DNA from 3 places in the Arthrobacter sp. StoSoilB19 genome. Region 3 is predicted to be linked to each of the others. Evidence: riboswitches for the same ligand, from Rfam matches in the RefSeq annotation. Region 3 holds a riboswitch; each other region holds the start of a gene.

Region 1 (7,012 bases), 2.2 Mb from region 3:
GTGATGAATGCTCCAGTGCTCCAGTCTAGTGTTGAGGGGTGAACCAAACGCCCGGCCTGCCAGACGAACCCCGCCACGAGCCCGGGGAGGCCGAGCCCGCAAAGGCGGAGGTCGGCGTCGGGCCCTGGGAAGGCGAACTGCCCGAAGGCGACCACTGGGACCCTGACCTCCTTGCCGACGGGGACCGCCGCAACGTCCTGGACAAGTACCGCTACTGGAAGCACGAAGCGATCGTGGCGGAGCTCGATTCCCGGCGGCACAACTTCCACGTGGCCATCGAGAACTGGCAGCACGACCTGAACATCGGCACGGTGGTGCGCACCGCCAACGCCTTCCTCGCCAAAGAGGTGCACATCATCGGCCGGCGGCGATGGAACCGCCGCGGCGCCATGGTCACCGACCGCTACCAGCACGTCCGCCACCACCCCACGGTCGAGGACTTCGTCCAGTGGGCGCAGGGGGAGGGGCTGGCGATCATCGGCATCGATATCTTCCCGGACTCGGTTCCCCTGGAGACTTACGAGCTGCCGCGCGACTGCGTGCTGGTCTTCGGACAGGAGGGCCCGGGCCTGACCCCCGAAGTCCACCAGGCCGCCGCCGCCACCCTGTCCATCGAGCAGTTCGGCTCCACCCGGTCCATCAACGCCGCCTCGGCAGCCGCCATCGCCATGCACGCCTGGATCCGGCGGCACGTGTTCAACCAGCACGTCTGAGTGTTACTGAGCGGTGACCCGAAACACCCTCGTGGTCCGGGAATGGCTAGGATGGTGCCTAGCCGTAAGCGGTCTACTTGAGGGTCTTCCACCCACAGACGAAACTCAGCAGAGGAGCCAGCATGCCCATTGCAACCCCAGAGATCTACTCCGAAATGATCGACCGCGCGAAGGCGGGCGGCTTCGCATACCCGGCCGTGAACGTCACGTCCTCGCAGACGCTCAACGCAGCGCTCCGCGGCTTCGCCGAGGCGGAGTCCGACGGCATCGTCCAGGTTTCCACCGGCGGTGCGGCCTACTGGTCCGGCGCATCCACCAAGGACATGGTTGCCGGTTCCCTGGGCTTCGCAGCCTTCGCCCGCGAAGTAGCCAAGAACTACGGCGTCAACGTCGCCCTGCACACGGACCACTGCCCCAAGGACAAGCTGGACGGTTTCGTCCTGCCCCTGCTGGCTGCTTCCGAGGCTGAGGTCAAGGCCGGCCGGAACCCGCTGTTCAACTCCCACATGTGGGACGGCTCCGCCGAGACCCTCCAGGAAAACCTGCGCATCGCCCGCGAACTGCTCGGCCGCACTGCTGCCGCCAAGATGATCCTCGAAGTGGAGATCGGCACCGTTGGCGGCGAGGAGGACGGCGTGGAAAACGCCATCAACGACAAGCTGTACACCACCGTTGAGGACGCCCTGGCCACCATCGATGCCCTGGGCTCCGGTGAAAACGGCCGCTACATCACGGCCCTGACCTTCGGCAACGTCCACGGCGTCTACAAGCCCGGCGGCGTCAAGCTCCGCCCGGAGATCCTCAAGGACATCCAGGCCCAGGTGGGCGCGAAGATCGGCAAGGACAACCCGTTCGACCTCGTGTTCCACGGCGGCTCCGGCTCCTCCGACCAGGAAATCGCCGACGCCGTCTCCTACGGCGTGATCAAGATGAACATCGACACCGACACCCAGTACGCCTACACGCGTCCGGTTGCTGACCACATGTTCAAGAACTACGACGGCGTCCTGAAGGTGGACGGCGAAGTGGGCAACAAGAAGACCTACGACCCCCGCGTCTGGGGCGCCTCCGCCGAAGCCGGCCTGGCGGCCCGCGTGGTGGAAGCCACCAAGCAGCTCGGTTCGGCCGGAAAGACCTTCTAGATGTCGGACGAGTTCCGCCGGAACCTGATGGGGCCGGAGCCCACTCTCCTGCCTGCCGAAACCGAGGTGAACGCGCAGCTTGAGGCCGGCCAGGAGGCCCTGGACCTGGTGGCGAAGCACCCAACGTCCTCGCTCCTGTGGGCCGTCCTGGCTGAGGAGGCGTGGACGGAAGGCCGCACCATCGACTCCTACGCCTATGCCCGGGTGGGTTACCACCGCGGACTGGATGCGCTGCGCCGCAACGGCTGGCGCGGCGTGGGGCCCATCCCCTGGGAGCATGAGCCAAACCGCGGGTTCCTGCGGGCCCTCTACTCCCTGGGCCGGGCCTCGTCGGCCATCGGCGAGGCTGAAGAGCCGGAGCGGATCGAGAAGTTCCTGAACGATTCCGATCCCACGGCAAAGGCAGCCATCGAGGGCGAATAACTCCCTGGGCCCACGCCCGCACTTTTTCCTGGTGCAGATTGCCAGGGAGGGGTTCGGGCTGGGAACGACGGCGGGCGGTCACCTTTCAATGAGAAGGTGACCGCCCGCCGTCGTATCCGGCCTGGAATGCGCCGTCCCTCATTTCGGTTAAAAGAATCGAAGGGCCAGGGGAGGAAAGGAGGAGCTGCGCGAAGCGTGGGAAAGCAGGAGAAATCGCGTCTCAGGTTCTGTGACTACTACTCGTGGATGTCGTACGCCGACTTCACCACCTGGGTTGAAGCCGAAGACGAATCGGCACCGGGAATTTCGTTTACCGAGTCCGATGCCACAGGCTGAGCGGCGCAGGTCTTAAGGTTTGGCAATACCCGTGCGGGCCATGGCGTCTGCATAGGCAGTGCGCATGTCCTCCAGGTACTCCTCCTGGCGGGCCGGGGAACCGGCGAAGGCGCGGCCGCTCAGCGAGCGGACCTTGTAGGTCTTCAGGCCGCGGCGCCAGAGGAGGGGCACCTCGGTCTTCAACAGCAGGTTGGCCAGGCGGTTGGCTTCGGTGCCATGCGCCACGATCACCGAGGCGCGGGGGACCAGGGCCAGGAACTTCAGCAGGGGCTTCAGGCCTGACTGGATCTGGTCCGGAGTGAACTTGCCGTTGGCTTCGCCCGGGACGTGCCAAGGGTGGACGTTCCACGGCATGACGAACTCCGGGCGCAGGCCAAGCTTCCACTGGATCCCCAGCATGCGGGTAACAGCGTCCTGGTCGCCGGGGGTGATGAACCCGGACGGATCCACCTCGCCGATGTTGGAGAACAGGCTGATGATGCGGCATTCCTCCACGTCGTGCATGGGGTCCACGTAGGGCACCACGGTTCCGGGCTTGGCCTCCTGCAGGGAATCACACAGTTCGTTGACGGCGGCAACGCTGGGTTCGTAGCGGCGGCTCATGAGCTGTTCGTGGAATGTTTCGGGTGCCAGGGCTGTCATGAAGTGCTGGATCTCCTGCGGGGATTGGCGTTGCTGCCGCCACGGACATGGGCGCACGGCGGCACGGCACATCAGTGGCGGTTGATTGGGGTGGACCAACTCCTGGTCGGCCTACTCCAGTTTAGCAAGCCCAGGCAAGCGAAACGCCGGCCGCCCCTTCCGGTGATGGAAGGCACAGCCGGCGCGTCGGTGCGGGAGCGGCTAGAAGAGGCGCTTCGAGGCGCGGCGGGCACCCTCACCCAGTGCCTCCAGCTTGGCGAAGGCGATCTGCGGGTGCACCCTGCCGCCCAGGCCACAGTCGGTGGAGGCAATGACGTTCCCGCGGCCCACGAGGTCCGCAAAGCGGACGATCCGGTCCGCCACCAGGTCCGGGTGCTCCACCACATTGGTGGCATGCGAAACAACGCCCGGGATGATCACCTTGCCCTCGGGGAGCTTTGTGTCCTCCCACACCCGCCATTCGTGTTCGTGGCGGACGTTTGCCGCTTCAAAGGAATAGGCGCCGGCGTTGACCTGAAGCACAGAGCCGATGATGTCGGCGAACGGGATGTCCGTGGTGTGTGGGCCGTGCCAGGATCCCCAGCACACGTGCAGCCGGATCTGTTCCTGCGGCAGGCCGCGCAGCGCCCAGTTGGTCGCTTCGACGCGCAGTTGGATGAACTTCAGGTAATCGTCCAGGGATGGCTCGGGATTGATCTGGTCCCAGCTTTCGGCCAGGGACGGATCATCGAGCTGCACCGTAAGGCCGGCCTCGATGATGGCCTTGTATTCCTCCCGCATGGCATCAGCGCAGGCGTAGACGAGTTCCTCGTCGTTCTTGTAGTAGTCGTTGGCTACCCGCGCGCATGAGCCGGGGGAGAGGGAGGCCACGAAGCCATCCGTGAGGCCTGCGGCGGCGAGCCCGGTCTTCAGGTTCCGGATGTCCGAGGCCACCAGGTCCTGGCCCGTGTAGGTCAGCGGTCCGGCGATCTTGGGCTGGGCAACGCTCTTGCGGTGGGTGAGGATGCCGGATGCGGGATCGCTGTAGGCCTCGTTGAAGGCCTGCCGGTCGCGCCGGTCCGGGAACGAGGTCAGGACAACGTTGCCGGGGGACGAGCGGCGGACGCCGGACTCGGCCCAGCGGTCCACGGTGGTTGGCTCAAGGCCCCCGAGCCGGGCGAAGGAGTAATTCCACCACGCCCCGTAATCCACCGAGCTGGACATGGTGTGCCCGTACTCGCCGTCGTTGGGGATGTCGATGCCAAGGTCCTTCTGGCGCTGCACCACGTCCACTACGGAGGCTTCGAGGAGTTCCAGGAATTCCGGCGTGATGCCGTCGGCTTCCTTGGCGGCGTTGGCCGCAATGAGTTCAGGGGTGCGGGGCAATGAACCGGCGTGGGTCACGCGGATATGGTCGGTGTTCTGGGACATGCTGGAATCTTCCTTTCCATCGGTCCTGGCAGTAGCACCTTCGGCCGGCAGGAGTCTGCCGGGACGTGGTTGCTGCGGCGTCATTGAGCCAGGTCTCTCGGCCGCTCCGGATGGTCCACTCTCAGATAAATCGACGCGCGTGGAGCCGCGCAAATCCGCACCGCTTTATGTCGTGGGCATGTCCGGCCGGCCGCCGGCGGCAGGACCGGAACGTACTTACAGCGTTTGTCCAGCATATTGACAGGTTTCGTTAAGCTTGGTTGTGTGAATGTCACATGCCTCCGCTGCGACGGAGCGGCGGATGCCACCCGAGCACTCGAAAGAGGTAACTGTGACGAAATCCCTCAGGACCCTTGCCGTTAGCGGAGCCCTCGCGCTCGCCGTCGCAGCAGGTCCGGCGCCCCTGGCCGGCGCCGTAGGCGAAGGGCCTTCCTACGACGGCAACGGCCAGATCACCACGTCGAAGCTGGCCACCTACGACCAGATGGTCTCGTTCCTGAAGGACCAGGATGCGCGCCAGCCCGCCATGGAGCTGGAGGTCATCGGCCAGACCGTCAAAGGCCGCGACATCCACCTGGTCAAGTACATATCGGACCCGGCCAAGCCCACCATCCTGTATTTGACCCAGCAGCACGGCAATGAACAGCTCACCACCGAGGGTGCCCTCGAGTTCGTCAAGCACCTGGGCACGGGCAAGTCGGCAGGCATCCTGGACGGCGTGAACATCCTCATCGTGCCCATGCTCAACGGGGACGGTGCCATGGGGGATGTCAACTTCTCCCTGGACGACTACCTTGCCAGAGGGGACCGCCACCTCACCCGCTACAACGCGGAAGGCGTGGACCTGAACCGGGACCATGTGGCCAAGGTCCAGCCGGAGACCCAGGCGCTGCACAACAACGTGATGCGCAAGTACCGCATTGACTACATGATCGACCTGCACCACCAGGGCACCCGCGCCGAGCGCGACGGCAAGCTGGTTTCCGGCTCCATCCTGTACCCCACCACCCCGAACGCCGACCCCGCCGTCGTCGAGAAATCAAAGCGGCTCGGCGCCGTTGTCTTCAACAACGTTGACTCCACCGGCTGGGGCCACCTGGGCAGGTACCAGGGCGGCAGCGCCGAGACCATCAGCCGCAACGGCATCTCCGTGGAATACGGCATTGCCACCCTGCTTTTCGAGATGCGCGGCATGTCCGACCACTACCTGGATGGTTACGCGCTGGGGCAGCGGAGCAATGGTTACCTGATCAAGCAGACGGTCACCACGCTGGCGTCCACCGCCGCGGCCATCGCGGATGGATCCATTGCCGACGCCGACACCTCCTTCTGGGACACGCTCGCCGAGCAGACGTCCCGGCCCGCGGGGGAGGCCGAGGACGAGTAGGAGGCCCGGCGCCCGCCGCGGCCCATATTTGCGAAAGGGCCGCGGCGGGCCACAACAGTGGACAAAGTGCCCCATCGGCTAAACTTGGGTGGTAAGAGCCCCGGAACTCTTGCTTCGCCGTGCCGTGCTGCGGCTGTGCGAAGGCCGGTATGTTCGGGGCATTCTCATGAACGGCGCTGCATGGGCCCGCCACCAGGTGGCTGGACCCGGGCAGCCCGAACGAATGGGGGAGGATCCCATGCCAGCAATTGTGATCGTAGGAGCCCAGTGGGGCGACGAAGGAAAAGGCAAGGCCACCGACCTTTTGGGCGGCCGTGTTGACTACGTCGTCAAGCCCAATGGCGGCAACAATGCCGGGCACACCGTCGTCGTAGGCGGTGAAAAGTACGAACTCAAGCTGCTGCCGGCAGGCATTCTCAGCCCCAACGCTGTTCCCATCATCGGCAACGGCTGCGTGGTGAACCTCGAAGCCCTCTTCCAGGAAATCGACGGGCTCCAGGCCCGCGGTGCGGACACTTCGAAGCTGCGGGTTTCCGCCAACGCCCACCTGGTGGCCCCGTACCACCAGGTCCTGGACAAAGTGACCGAACGCTTCTTGGGCAGCCGCGCCATCGGCACCACCGGCCGCGGCATCGGCCCCGCCTACATGGACAAGGTGGCCCGGCTGGGCATCCGCGTCCAGGACGTCTTTGACGAATCCATCCTCCGCCAGAAGGTGGAAGGCTCGCTGCGCCAGAAGAACGAACTCCTGGTCAAGGTCTACAACCGCCGCAGCGTTGTGGTGGACGAGATCGTGGACTACTTCCTGTCCTTCGCCGAGCGGCTCCGTCCGCTGGTCATCGACAGCACCCTGGTCCTGAACACCGCGCTGGACGAGGGCAAGGTGGTCCTGATGGAAGGCGGCCAGGCTACGTTCCTGGACGTGGACCACGGCACCTACCCGTTCGTGACCTCCTCCA
Region 2 (7,012 bases), 1.3 Mb from region 3:
AGCTGTTGGCGTCGAAGCGCTTCACGAGCTTGCTGCCCTGGTGGTCCAGGTAGCTTTCCACCTGGTAGCGGCCGCGGGCGGCCAGAGCCTCACCCTTCAGGGGCGACTCCGGCGCCTGGGGTTCCCGGCCGAAGCGGCCTTCCAGTTCAGCCGCGGACCGGTAGGTGATGTGGGCAATGCGCCGGGCAAGTGCCAGCCCGGCTTCCGGGCAGGGGCCGCCGTAGTAGTCGCCGCCGTTGAAGTGTGGGTCCTGCCGGATGGCCAGGGTCTGGGCCTGCGCGAAGGCGATCTGTTCCGCCGTGCTCGCGGCACCCACGGAGATGACGGCGCAGCGCTGCACCCTCTCCGGGTAGGTCACTGCCCATTCAAGGGCGCGGGCGCCGCCCATGGATCCGCCCAGGACAGCGAACCAGCTGCTGATGCCCAGCTGGTCAGCCAGCCGGGCCTCTGCCACCGTGCTGTCCCGCAGGGTGACCAGGGGGAAGCGGGAGCCCCAGGGGGCTCCGTCCGGGGCGGCCGACGACGGGCCCGTGGACCCGTAGCAGCCGCCCACGATGTTGACGGACACCACGAAGAACTTGTCCGTGTCCACGGGAGCGCCGGGACCGGCCAATTGTTCCCACCAGCCTTCTTCGTCCGTGTCGCCGCGGGTCACGTGGGTGCTGCCGGTCAGGGCGTGCTCGATCAGGATGGCGTTGCTGGCGTCGGCGTTGAGCGTGCCCCAGGTTTCGTAGGCCAGCGTGACGTCCGGGAGGTGCCCCCCGGCTTCGAGTTCCAGCCCTCCGATGGAGGCGTAGCGGACAATTCCGTGTTCGGGGATGGTGGTTCGGGCGACGGTAACCGTCATGGCAAGACCTCTTCTACGCGCTTGCCTGCCGTCGTCTGACCGGCAGGCCAGGTCCTCACCCGGGGCACCCCACCGCGGATGGAGGGTTGCCGGCCAGCAAGCCGGGGCTGTCACTGGCACTCATGACCTGGTTCGAGTGTACGAAACACCCCCCGCTCCAGGCCAAGAGTGTGACTGGTTGTGACTTCCCCGCTTGCCGGCCCTTCCGGCGTCAGCCCTGGCGCGCTTTTAGCTCTGGGCGTCTTTGGCAGCGCGGAAACCCGCTTCCAGGTCGGCCAGGATGTCGTCGATGTGCTCCAGGCCAACAGAGAGCCGGACCAGTCCCGGATTCACCCCGGCCACCGCTTGCTGCTCCGGCGAGAGCTGGCTGTGGGTGGTCGACGCCGGGTGGATGACCAGGGAGCGGACGTCGCCGATGTTGGCCACGTGGGAGTGCAGCTCCAGGGCGTCGACGAAGCGCTTGCCCGCCTCCGCTCCGCCGGCAAGGTTGAAGGCCACGACGGCGCCCGTTCCCTTGGGCCCGTACTTGCGGCCACGCTCGTACCAGGGGCTGGAGGGCAACCCGGCGTAGGCGACGGATTCGACGTCGTCCCGTCCTTCCAGCCAGCGCGCCACTTCAGTGGCGTTGGCAACGTGGCGTTCCACCCGCAGGCTCAGCGTCTCCAGGCCCTGGGAGATCAGGAAGGCGTTGAAGGGGGAAACCGCCGAGCCAAGGTCGCGCAGCAGCTGGACGCGGGCCTTGAGGATGTAGGAGAGGTTGGCACCCAGCGCACCGTCGGCGCCTAGGTCGCGGGCGTAGACCAGGCCGTTGTAGGTGGGGTCCGGGGTGTTGAAGCCGGGGAACCGTTCAGGGTCCTTGCCGAAGTCGAATTTGCCGGAGTCCACGATCACGCCGGCAATTGCGGAGCCGTGGCCGCCCAGGTATTTGGTGGCGGAGTGGATCACGATGTCCGCACCCCACTCCAGTGGGCGGATCAGGTAGGGCGTGGACAGGGTGTTGTCCACGATCAGTGGCACGCCTGCCTGGTGGGCCACCTCGGAGATGCCTTCGATGTCCAGGACGTCCTGGCGGGGATTGGACACCACTTCACCGAAAAAGAGCTTGGTGTTCGGCTGGACGGCGTCGCGCCACTGGTCCAGGTTGTCGGGATCCTGGACGAAGGTGACCGAGATGCCGAACTTCTTCAGGGTGTGGGCGAACAGGTTGTACGTTCCGCCATAAAGGCTGGGGCTCGCCACAATATGGTCCCCCGCCTCCGCAATGTTCAGCACCGCGAACGTCTCGGCGGCCTGGCCAGAGCTCAGCAGCAATGCGGCCAGGCCTCCCTCAAGGCTGGCGATCCGCTGTTCGACGGCATCCTGGGTGGGGTTGCCGATCCGGGTGTAGATGGGTGCAAGTTCGGCGAGGGCAAAGCGGTTGGCTGCGCTTTCGGCGCTGGGGAACACGAAGGACGTGGTCTGGTAAATGGGGAGCGCGCGGGCTCCTGTGGCACTGTCGGGCTCCTGGCCGGCATGGATCTGGCGGGTTTCGAAAGACCATCCGTTGGACATCTCAGTCTCCTATGACATGGGCCCGGAATGCGTGGGGCAGTACGGGCCGCGCTTGCTTCCGGCTCTTGCCGGACAGCCAGGTCCTCACCCGGGGCACCCCACCGCGGGTGGAGGGTTGCCGGCCAGCGAGCCGGGGCTTGGCGCTGGCGCTCATGACCTGCGCCCAGTCTAGGAACGGGGTAGTCGCCGTGGACAGCATTGTGACGAACAAGGTCGCCCTGCATGGCTTTCGAGCCGCCACAGGTGGGCCGCCCCGCACCCGGCCGGGGACGCCGCCGTCGTCCTTCTTGCCCATGTTCCCGGCCCTTTTCCCGGCCCTTTTCCAGTAAGGGTACCCTTAGCTGAGAGCCGGATCACAAAGTGCCAAGATGTTGCCATGCGCATGGATCACGTCTCTTACGCCTGTGAACAAGATGGCCTCGCGGCCACTACCGAACGTATTTCATCTGCCCTCGGCGTTGAGGCAGTGAAGGGCGGGGTGCACCCCCGGTTCGGAACCCGGAATATGATCATCCCGCTCGCCGGGCACAAGTACCTGGAAGTCGTAGAGGTCCTGGACCACCCGGCTTCGGACAAGGCACCGTTCGGACAGGCCGTGCGTGCCCGTTCCGCGGCCGGTGGCGGCTGGATGGGCTGGTGCGTCGAAGTGGACGACCTCGCCCCGTTCGAGGCACGCCTTGGCCGCGCCGCGGTGAACGGCAACCGCAAGTTCCCGGACGGCCGGGAGCTGGTCTGGAAACAGATTGGCATCCTTGGCCTTATCGCCGATCCCCAGGTGCCGTACATGCTCAAGTGGGAAGGCGACCCGGCACTGCACCCGTCCAACGCCTACCCCAGCAACCTTAAGATGAGCTGCCTGACCATCGCCGGCTCCGCGTCCCGCGTGACCGAGTGGCTGGGTGAACCGGTGGAGAAGCCGCTTGAGGACGTGGCGGTGGAGTGGGTCGCCCCGCATGGAACTCCGGGCATCCTGTCGGTCACGTTTGAAACCGCCAACGGAGCCGTCACCATCTGACGCTCCACCCCAGCCTCCCGGAATGTCCGGGAGGGGGTTCACCGGGCCAGTACCCGGATCAGCTTCGGCCGCCATCAGGTGGTGACAACGGCGTCACTACCCGATGGCGGCCGAATTCATTTAAGTGGCTGCTTCCTACATCGCTGCGATCCAGGTCTGAATGTCGGTGCCTCGCTGGATGATGTGGGTATGGGAATCGGCACGGGTGTTGGGGTGGTGTTGGAGGGTGTTTCTGCCTCTGTTGCTGCCCTCGATGCTCTTACCCGTGAGGATCATTTCCTTGCCGCCGGGACCGGTGTTGGCGCTGACGTGGATGTGCTGCAGCGGCGGTACGAGCTCCGGCTGGAACGGCTGGAGGCAGTCTCCCGGGTCGAGGCTCAGCTCGCCGCGGTGAAAGCCCTGGACGCGGCAGAAGCGGTCGAAATCCAGCAGGCACTGCTTGCCCCCGACGCCCCCGTGGATGAGCGCATGTTTTCGGAGATGTCAACGGTGGAGGAGATCGCCGGAGTCCTGACCGTCAGTTCCGCGGCCGCAGGCGGGTTGGTGGAACAGTCCCGCCGGGTGTGTTCCCTGCCGCCGCTCCTGGGCGCCCTGTCAGCCGGTGACCTGTCGTGGCAGCATGCCAGGATTGTCGCCGACGAAACCGAGGGGCTCACCCCTGACGGGGCTGCTGCCTTGGTGGCGCACTTCTTCGACCCCGACGCCCCCAACCCCGCCCGCGGCGCCGCCCCCGGCGAACTCGTCCCCGCCCGGTTCCGCGCCAAGATCCGCGCCTGGCGGGAACGCCACCACCCCGAAACCCTCGAAAAACGCCACGCCAAAGGCGTCGCGGACCGGCGGATGGAATACACCCCCGACCGCGACGGCATGGCCTGGCTCTCGCTCTACCTCCCCGGCGACACCGCCTGCGCCATCTGGAACCGCACCACCGCCACCGCCCGCGGCCTGCAGGGCCCTGACGAGCCCCGCACCCTCACCCAACTCCGCCCCGACATCGCAGCATCACTCCTCCTCGGCGCCGGAACCACCACGGCCACCGGTGAGGCTGCTCCGGGTGGGGCTGCACGGGCTACAGGTGATACGGCGGCCGCAGGCAGCGTTTCCGGCACAGGGAGCACTGGTGATGTTGGCAAGGTCCCCACCCCTCGGGCCGATGTCCTGGTCACCGTCCCGGTCTTCGCCCTGCTCGGACTCACCGATGAGCCGGCCGTGCTGAACGGCATGGGCCCCATCCCTGCCTCAATGGCACGGAGGCTTGTCGCGGACGGGGCGGAGTCGTTCTACCGCGTCCTGGTCGACCCCCGCGACGGGGCACCACTGGAGATCGGACGCACCCGCTACCGGCTCCCCGAAACCATCAAACAATGGATCCGCATGCGGGACCGGAAATGCACCTTCCCCGGCTGCACCAACCACACCCCCGACAACCACACCGACCACCTCACAGCCTGGGAACACGGCGGCAGAACAGCCGTCCGGAACCTGGCGCAGCTATGCCCCAAACATCACCGCTTGAAGCACGCCCGCACCTGGAACCCGGATCCCGCGACGGAACACGGACCACCCGGCTGGACCTCACCCACAGGCCGCCACTACAACCCCGAACACCAAGACCCCGAACCAACCCACTGGCCGCCAGGAATAGTGCCGCTTGCCGCCGTTCCAGCCTGGCCGGAACCGGAAGTGGAGGAGCTTGAAATGGAGGAACCCGACGGCGACAACCTGCTGGACCCGGAGGACCTTTTCGCTGCTGATGCCCTCTGGGACGACTTCTACGCGAAACCCTTCGTGTTGCCACCAGACCCACAAGCAGACTGGCCGTTGCTGCTGACGCTGATGTGACAGCAACAAGCATGGCTGGAGTCGCCCAGGCTGGTGTCCAGGGTCCTACCCCAACCCCACGGCTTTGCCGAACAGGCTGAAGCCAACGAAGGCCACGATATCCAGCAGGGCGTGGGCGATGACCAGTGGCATGACCCGGCGGGTCCGGGTGTACAGCCAGGCAAAGACCACGCCCATCACGGCGTTGCCAATGAAGGGACCAAAGCCTTGGTAAAGGTGGTAGCTGCCGCGCAGCACGGAGCTCGCCGCAATGGCCAGCGGCATGCTCCAGCCGAACTTGCCAAAGCGGTCCAGGAGGTAGCCCACCACAATGACTTCCTCAAGCACGGCGTGCCGCATGGCGGACAGGATGAGCACAGGCACGGTCCACCAATAGGCATCCAGGGCGCTGGGGATGATGGCGGTGGTAATTCCGAGCGCCCGGCCGGCCGCATAGAGACCCAGCGAGGGTATGCCGATCAGTCCAGCCAGTCCGAGGCCCTGGAGCAGATCCCTGCCGGGCCGGGCAAAATTGAACCCCAGTTTCTGAAAGGCAGAGCGGGAGTTGCCCGCCTCGCCCGGCACTGCCTGGCGCTGGTCCGTCAGGAAGTAGAAGACCAGCAGCACGGGCACCAGCGCAAAGATGATGTCCAGCAGCTGATATGTGAGGTCGAAGTATTCGCGGGTGCTCTGGGAGCGGTTCAGGGTGGACGTGCCCTCGGCAAGCGGGGCGCGTGTCATCTTGTCCAGCAGCTGCACCACGGAGTAGACAGCCGACTGGCCCAGGGACAGGCCCAGGACGATCCATACTTCGAGCCGAAGGCGACGGCGGGAGGGAACCAGCATGTTCCCATCTTGCCTTCAGTTTCTGGATCCGGCCTGATGGAGCGGCTGGTGTCCGCAGTCGCAAGCGGGCAGCGGTGCGCCGCCGGAGGAGCCCGGTGCCGGCAGTTCGGGTCAGGCGGGCGCGACAATCACTTCCGTGCCGTTGGCTTCAAAGGCAGCCTTGTCGCGGGGCGAGATGCCGGCATCGGTGATCAGCCGGGTGAAGTTGTAGCCGTCCATGGTGGCGAAGGCCCGCACGCCCACTTTGGAGGAATCGGCCAGGACGTAGGACACCCTGGCCCTGCTGGCCAGCAGCGCATTGACGGAGGCCTCCCCCTCCCCCGTGTTGGTGGGCCCGACTTCGGGATCGATGCCGTTGACGCCGATGAAGGCGATGTCCAGCACCACCTTCTGCATGATGATGTCCGTATAGGGTCCCACCAGTTCATAGGACCGCGGGTTGAGGATTCCACCGGTCACCATCACCTTGATGTTGGGCCGTACGGCCAACTGGCCCGCGATGTTGATGGCGTTGGTAACCACGGTGAGGGTGGGCTGGTTGGAGGGGGCGTTCAGGTCTTCCCGGGTGGCCAGGATCTGCGCGAGCGCTGTGCTGGTGGTACCTCCGCACAGGCCGATCACAGCGCCGGGCCGGATCAGCGCCGAGGCGCACTGCGCGATTTGTTCCTTGGCTTCGGCGTGGTCGTCGCGGTTGTAGCGGCCGGGGAGGTCGTAGGCCAGGGCACCGGTGGTGGCGCCGCCGCGGGTACGCGTCAGCAGCCGGCGTTTGGCGAGGCTGTCCAGGTCACGCCGAGCGGTGGCCGGGGATACGTTGAGGGTGCTGACAATCTCGTCGACCTCCACCTGGCCGGTTCTGGCCAGCAGGTCAAGAATCGCGGTCAGCCGGTCAGTGCGCGTCATGCAAGCGGGGCCTTTCCGTACATCAGCCACCA
Region 3 (7,012 bases):
CAGGGAGAAGGGTCCGCCGCCGGACCGGAAGGGCGCGGCAGTGGCGCGGAGCACTGATTCCTGGGACGAATCGGACGTTCGGATCCGTCCCAGCAAGAAGGGCTCCCGGCCGCGCACCAAAGACCGCCCCAGCCACGACGACGCCGTGACCGGACGGATCATCACGGTGGACCGCGGGCGGTACACCGCGGTAGTGGACGAGGACTCGGAGAATGAGCGCGTTGTCATTGCCGCGCGCGCCCGGGAACTTCGGCGCTCGCCCGTTGTGGCAGGCGACTTCGTCTCGCTCGTGGGGGACGTCTCCGGCGCGCCGGACACGCTTGCCCGGCTGGTGAAGATCCAGGACCGCCACACCCTCCTGCGCCGCAGCGCCGACGACACCGACCCCGTTGAGCGCGCGGTGGTGGCCAACGCCGACCAACTGGTGATCGTGGTGGCTGCCGCCAACCCGGAACCCCGCACGGGGTTCATCGACCGCGCGCTCGTGGCCGCATACGACGCCGGAATCGAACCCATCCTGCTGGTCACCAAGGCCGACGTCAAAGACCCCGCGGACCTGCTTTCCAACTACACGCACCTGGACTTCCCGGTGATCATCAGCAAGACGGCGGATGCGCAGGCGTCGGGAATCGATGCCCGGTCCGATGACGGGCTCTCGGCGCGGCTGGACAGCGCCGCAGTGGCGGCGCTGCGGGACCATCTCGATGGCAAGGTCACCGTTATGCTGGGGCACTCCGGCGTCGGCAAGTCCACCATGGTGAACGCCCTGACCGGCGCCGAGCGGGCCACCGGCGGCGTGAATGCCGTGACCGGGCGCGGCCGCCACACGTCGTCGTCGGCCCTTGCCTTGCGGTTGGCGGACGCGCCTCCCGGCAGCTGGATCATCGATACCCCCGGCATCCGTTCCTTTGGCCTGGCCCACGTGGACCCTGACCGCATCCTGCGCTCCTTCCCGGACCTCTCCCCCGGCATCGAGAACTGCGAACGGGGCTGCAAGCACACCGCAACCGCAGTGAACTGCGGCCTCGACGACTGGGTGGCAGGCGGACACGCAGGTCCCACCGGCGCGGCCCGGCTGGCCTCGCTGCGGCGCCTGCTTGGTACGGACCCGAGGATGGAAGCACAGGAAACCAAGGAGCTCGGCAGCGTCAACTGACGCGTTCTCCCGGCAGAACCGTCCACAGACGGTAGTTTGGAACCATGATCCAACCCGCTTCGAGCTACAACGATGACCTGCGCCTGGCCCATGTCCTGGCCGACTCCGTGGATGACCAGACCATGAGCCGCTTCAAGGCCCTGGACCTCCACGTTGAGACCAAGCCGGACCTGACGCCGGTCACCGACGCGGACAAGGCCGCCGAGGAAGCCATCCGGGGCCAGCTCTCCCGTTCACGCCCCCGCGACGCCGTCCTGGGCGAGGAATTCGGCAGCACCGGCCACGGTTCCCGGCGCTGGATCATCGACCCCATTGACGGAACCAAGAACTTTGTCCGCGGCGTTCCCGTATGGGCCACGCTGATCGCCCTCGTGGATGAGGGCGAACCGGTGGTGGGCGTCGTCAGCGCCCCGGCCCTGGGCAAGCGCTGGTGGGCGGCGAAAGGCATGGGCGCGTACATGGGCAGGTCCCTTGCCGCCGCCACCCGCCTCCGCGTGTCCAACGTGTCGAAGCTTTCCGACGCCTCCCTCTCCTACTCCAGCCTGGGCGGGTGGAAGGAACGCGGAAACCTTGACGAGTTCCTCGGCCTTACCGAGGACGTTTGGCGGACCCGGGCCTACGGGGATTTCTGGTCGTATTGCATGGTGGCCGAGGGCTCCGTGGACATCGCCTGCGAACCCGAGCTGAACCTCTATGACATGGCTGCCCTGGTGCCGATCGTGGTGGAGGCCGGCGGCCGGTTCACATCCCTGGAAGGCGAGGACGGCCCGTTCGGCGGGAACGCCCTGGCCACGAACTCAATCCTGCACTCGGAGGTCCTGCACCGATTGAACCCGTACCTGGACGATCTGCTGTAACTCACGCGCTTTCCACGTTTGAACGAATAATGCGACGCCGGACACCTCCCAAGGCAGGTGCCCGGCGTCGTTTATTCGGGGGCGCGTAACAAAGCCCTTAACAATTGCCGCGGCTTCAGTCCTGGCCGCCCCATGTCCTACGCTTTTATGCAGGTCACGAGTGCCAGCGCAAAACCCCGGTTTGCTGGCCGGCAACCCTCCATTCGCGGTGGGGTGCCCCGGGTGACGACCAGGCCGGTCCGGAGCGGATGCGGCAAGCGCGGATTCCACTATGCCGGAGTCCTGTACCAAGTGAGGTCTCTGTGACAACTGCCACCGTCTCCCCCCAGCCCGTCATTGCCGAAGCTGCCGTCCCCCAAGCACGCCACGCCGCAGCCGGCCGGCCGCTCGCTGCCGTCACCGGCGCCGAAATCCAGGCGCCCCTGATTTCAGGCGGCCACGTGCGGTACGCCAACCTCGATTACGGCGCCTCCGCCCCGGCACTGTCCGTAGTATCGGCTTACCTGAATGAGATCCTCCCCTACTACGCCAGCGTCCACCGCGGGGCAGGATACGCATCCCAGATCAGCACCTCCGTGTACGAGAACGCGCGCAGCATCGTCAGGGATTTCGTGGGCGGCCGCCCGGATGATTCGGTCATCTTCACCCGCAACACGACGGATTCGCTGAACCTGCTGGCCGGCTGCCTTCCCGTGACCGATGGCCGCCACGACGGCGAAGTGCTGTACCTGGACATCGAACACCACGCCAATCTCCTGCCGTGGCAGGGCGTCCCGCACCGCAGCATCGTCGCCGCCGACACCATCACCGGCACCCTTGAGGCCGTACGTGCCGAGCTTGGACAGGGCGGTGTCAGCTTGGTCGCGGTCACCGGGGCCTCCAACGTGACCGGCGAAATCCTCCCCATCCGGGCGCTGGCCGCGCTGGCCCACGAACATGGCGCACGGATCGTGGTGGATGCGGCCCAGCTCGCGCCGCACCGCCGCATAGACATCAGCGCGGATGACGTCGACTACCTCGCCTTCTCAGGCCACAAGCTGTACGCGCCCTTCGGCGCCGGCGTCCTGGTGGGGCGCCCGGACTGGCTGGACGCCGGCGTCCCGCACCTCGCCGGCGGCGGCGCCGTCAAGGAAGCCAGGCTCGACGGCGTCAGCTGGGCCACCGGCCCGGCCCGCCATGAGGGGGGCTCGCCGAACGTCCTGGGGGCCGCCACGCTGGCCCGCGCCACCCAGGTCATTGCCGGCCTGGACCAGGAACGCTGGCACGCCCACGAGTCCGCCATCCGCTCCTTCCTGGTGGAGGGACTCCAGCGGATCGACGGCGTCACGGTTCACCAGATCTTCAAGGACACCAACCCCGAAACGGACACCATCGGGGTGGTCAACTTCTCCGTCGAGGGTTACGACGCAGGACTGGTGGCGGCGTACCTTTCGGCAGAGCATGGCGTGGGCCTGCGTGACGGGCGCTTCTGCGCCCATCCCCTGCTGAAGCGCCTGGGCCTGCCGTCCGGTTCCCTCCGCGCCAGCTTCGGCGTCGGTTCGCGCCTGGAAGATGCCGAGCGCCTGCTGGCCGGCATCCAGGCGCTCCGGAGCAACGGGCTGGGCTGGGACTACGTGGTGGACGCAGGCCGCTGGGTCCCTGCCAACGACACCCGCACCTACCCGCACTGGGCGCCCAACACCCCTGGAACAGCCGGCGCAGCGCCCTGCATCGACGACTGACGCCGGAGACCGGCCACTCCTGTTTCAGCCGGCTGACCGTGCGTCAGGGGAATGCGGTAAATTCGAAAGGTACCGCAGGACGTCAGCTGAAGGAGGCCACGCGTGGTTCGGGGTGGCCCCAAGCTTGATCACGGGCGGCGCAGGGAACTGGGCCGGAGCTTCCAGGACGGCGGCAGGCACTACCAGCGCGTCCGGCCCGGCTACCCTGAGGAGTCCGCCCGGTGGCTGGTGCCCGCCGACGCCCATGAAGCCCTCGACGTTGGTGCCGGTACCGGAAAGTTCACCGCGCTGCTGCTGGACATGGGGCTGGACGTCACGGCCGTGGACCCCTCGGCGGACATGCTCGCCCAGCTCACGGAACACTACCCGGCTGCCACGGCGATGCCGGGGACTGCCGAGGCGACAGGCCTGCCCGACGCCAGCTTCGACGTCGTCACCGTAGCCCAGGCGTGGCACTGGTGCGACGCCCTGGCGGCAAGCACCGAACTGGCCCGCGTGCTGCGCCCGCACGGAACCCTCGGCCTGGTGTGGAACCAGCTGGACACCTCAGTGCCCTGGGTGCACCGGCTCTCCCGGATCATGCACGCAGGCGACGTCTACCGGCCGGGGCACAAGCCCGTCATCGGCCCGGAGTTCCAGGGGCTCGAAGGGCATGTCACCCACTGGCAGGACACAGTGGACACCACGGACCTGATGGAACTCACTAAATCCCGCAGCTACTACCTCCGGGCCGGCGAGTCAACGCGGGCCAAGGTCCTGGCCAACCTGGACTGGTACCTGCACGAACACCTTGCCTACACCCCTGACCAGGAAATCGACCTTCCCTACCTCACCCTGGCTTGGCGGGCCGTCAAGGCATGACGGCGCATCCCGTATGGCGCCTGCAGAGCCGGTAGGCTTGGATTCGTGAAGACCAGCGCGCCCTCCTCCTCGATCGAGGATTACGTCAAGGTCATTTATTCCTTTACCGAATGGCAGGACAAGCCCATCACGTCCTCCCAGCTCGCACAGCGGCTGGGGGTGGCAAATTCCTCGGTGTCGGAAATGGTCCGCAAACTCAAGGACCAGGGCCTGGTGGACCACAAGCCCTACAGCGCCGTCACGCTGACCGAGGCCGGCCTGCGGCTGGCGCTGTCCATGGTCCGGCGCCACCGGCTGATCGAGACATACCTTGTCCAGCGGCTCGGATACAGCTGGGACGAAGTCCACGATGAGGCTGAACAACTCGAACACGCCGTGTCGGACACGTTCATCGAACGGGTCGCCGCCAAGCTCGGGGACCCGAAGCGTGACCCGCACGGCGATCCAATCCCCACGGCGGACGGGCAGGTGCTGATGCCGCGCGCGCACCTCCTCGCCGAGCTGGACCAGGGACATACCGGCAGGATCACCCGGATCAGCGACGACAACCCGGAACTGCTGCGCTACCTGGCCGCCCAGGCCATCGACCTTGATGCGGACGTCGAGGTGGTGGGACGGCGGCCTTTCGGCGGAGCCCTGGTGGTGCGGATCGGTGGTCCCGGCGGCGCCCGTGAGTACGATTTCGCTGAGGAAATCGCCTCGGCGCTCTGGGTCTCCAGCGACGCGCCGCATGCCGGCTGCGCCCTGGACGGGCTCTGACGTGGCGCTGCCCACCGCCCGTGCCTGGCTGGCTGTCGCCGCCGGCGGACTGATCGGCAGTGAGCTGCGCTACGGGCTGGGCCTGGCGTTTCCGGACGTGCCCGGTTCGGTCCCGTGGGCCACGCTGGGCATCAACATCAGCGGCAGTTTCGTCCTCGCGGCTTTGACCACCGTCTGGATGGCACGCCCGCACACGGCCTTCTGGCTGCGCGCCGGCATCGGGCCGGGCCTGCTGGGTTCCTTCACCACCTTTTCCGCGGTCATTTTCGCCTCCGACCAGTTGGCACGCGCGGGTGAGCACCCCGTATGGCTCCTTTACCTGGGCTTGTCGCTGTTGCTCGGCCTTTCGGCGGCAGGCCTGGGCTGGCGCACCGGAAGGCTCATCGCCCGGAACCGGGGCCCGGCATGATCACGGCAGCCCTGGTGGGAGTGTTTGGCGTGGCCGGGGCGCTGCTGCGGTTCGGGATCGACAGCTGGTTCGCACACCACAGCAGCATCCGCAGCGTCCGCACCGATGGCCGTGCGGCGTTGCACTGGCCCTGGGCCACCCTGCTGGTCAACGTCGTCGGCTGCTTCATCATCGGTCTGGCACACGGCCTGACCGCCGGGCTGGGACTGGGCGCGGAATGGCAGGTGGTTTTGGCCACCGGACTGGCCGGCGGACTTACCACCTTCAGTTCGTGGACCACCGCCACCATCCGCTTGCTCAGCGAAGCACGGTTCGGCGCCGCGGCCCTGAACGTGGCAGTCAACCTGGGCCTTGGCTTTGCTGCCGCGTCCGCTGGCATAGCACTCGCTTCCTAGCGACGCTGTTCCCGTTGGGGGCCCGGCCGGCGATTTGGCGGCCTCCCGTATGGTGGAAGGTGATGATCAGCAGACGCGACGCCGCAATAACCCTTGATGTTCCCCTTGAGATGGCGCAGCGCCACGGCCTGCCGAAGTGGATGACGGAGGCCGAACTCCGCGCCATCCTCGACAATCCTCCGCCATGGCTGGTGCAGTCACGCGCCAACCGGACGGGCAAGCGGCCGGTGTGGGTGCACCTGGAATGCGCCGTCTGTGGCTATGAGGAGGCGGCCCGGCCCAAGAAGTGGTGGCCGGACTTCACCTACGTGGTATGCAGCCATCATGCGCCTTCCGATGTTCCCGCCGTCCGCCCCGGGTGCGTCCGCAGCGAGTACGACGGCGTGGGGACCCGTTTCGTGGGCATCGCGGACGTGGAAGCGCCTCCGGTCCGTCCTTAGGCCCGCCCCAGGTGACGTGCCCCGGGGACCTTCGGGCCGGCGTCGGGCATTATCCTGCGCCGTTGCCTGTCATTTCTTCCGGGACGGCGGTGAGGTGCAACTCGGCGCCGTCGCGGAGTACCTTCACGTCCAGCGGCTCGCCGATGGCATCGGAAAACAGGAGCCGCTGCAGGCTTTCGGCGTTGCTGACGGGACGGCCTCCGGCGGTGACGATAATGTCACCCGCGGTAAGGCCTGCTTTGTCCGCCGGCGAACCGGGCAGCACCTCCACGACGCGGAGCCCTTCGCGCAGCCCGCTGCGGATCACAGCGCTGGGGTTGAGCTGGATGGGCGTGCTGACAAGGCCCAGGTAGGCACGGCGTACCCTCCCGTCTGACAGGAGCGCGGAGATGATCCTGCGGGTGGTGGCATTGA

The links. A riboswitch is a leader RNA that binds a small molecule or an ion and turns the genes downstream of it on or off. The one in region 3 is predicted to bind S-adenosylmethionine.
Region 1: linked by a shared signal. The riboswitch ahead of LDO86_RS02730 (cobalamin-independent methionine synthase II family protein) and the one ahead of LDO86_RS12660 (aminotransferase class V-fold PLP-dependent enzyme) in region 3 are both predicted to bind S-adenosylmethionine.
Region 2: linked by a shared signal. The riboswitch ahead of LDO86_RS06750 (bifunctional o-acetylhomoserine/o-acetylserine sulfhydrylase) and the one ahead of LDO86_RS12660 (aminotransferase class V-fold PLP-dependent enzyme) in region 3 are both predicted to bind S-adenosylmethionine.

The regions. Positions count from the first base shown of each region.
Region 1 is NZ_AP024650.1:558,462-565,473, forward strand. It holds gene LDO86_RS02705 (TrmH family RNA methyltransferase) at 39-713, shown strand; gene fbaA (class II fructose-bisphosphate aldolase) at 836-1,855, shown strand; gene LDO86_RS02715 (DUF3151 domain-containing protein) at 1,856-2,278, shown strand; gene LDO86_RS02720 (hypothetical protein) at 2,474-2,614, shown strand; gene LDO86_RS02725 (uracil-DNA glycosylase) at 2,627-3,256, opposite strand; gene LDO86_RS02730 (cobalamin-independent methionine synthase II family protein) at 3,458-4,666, opposite strand; SAM riboswitch class I at 4,680-4,783, opposite strand; gene LDO86_RS02735 (M14 family zinc carboxypeptidase) at 4,968-6,053, shown strand; gene LDO86_RS02740 (adenylosuccinate synthase) at 6,292-7,012, shown strand, end outside.
Region 2 is NZ_AP024650.1:1,469,716-1,476,727, reverse strand. It holds gene LDO86_RS06755 (homoserine O-acetyltransferase) at 1-847, opposite strand, end outside; SAM riboswitch class IV at 860-975, opposite strand; gene LDO86_RS06750 (bifunctional o-acetylhomoserine/o-acetylserine sulfhydrylase) at 1,076-2,398, opposite strand; SAM riboswitch class IV at 2,442-2,556, opposite strand; gene LDO86_RS06745 (VOC family protein) at 2,775-3,413, shown strand; gene LDO86_RS06740 (HNH endonuclease signature motif containing protein) at 3,603-5,255, shown strand; gene LDO86_RS06735 (CPBP family intramembrane glutamic endopeptidase) at 5,301-6,080, opposite strand; gene LDO86_RS06730 (DeoR/GlpR family DNA-binding transcription regulator) at 6,192-6,980, opposite strand.
Region 3 is NZ_AP024650.1:2,753,662-2,760,673, forward strand. It holds gene aroA (3-phosphoshikimate 1-carboxyvinyltransferase) at 1-57, shown strand, start outside; gene rsgA (ribosome small subunit-dependent GTPase A) at 41-1,156, shown strand; gene hisN (histidinol-phosphatase) at 1,201-2,013, shown strand; SAM riboswitch class IV at 2,166-2,279, shown strand; gene LDO86_RS12660 (aminotransferase class V-fold PLP-dependent enzyme) at 2,316-3,734, shown strand; gene LDO86_RS12665 (class I SAM-dependent methyltransferase) at 3,837-4,595, shown strand; gene LDO86_RS12670 (metal-dependent transcriptional regulator) at 4,641-5,354, shown strand; gene LDO86_RS12675 (CrcB family protein) at 5,356-5,763, shown strand; gene LDO86_RS12680 (CrcB family protein) at 5,760-6,158, shown strand; gene LDO86_RS12685 (hypothetical protein) at 6,221-6,598, shown strand; gene LDO86_RS12690 (trypsin-like peptidase domain-containing protein) at 6,648-7,012, opposite strand, start outside.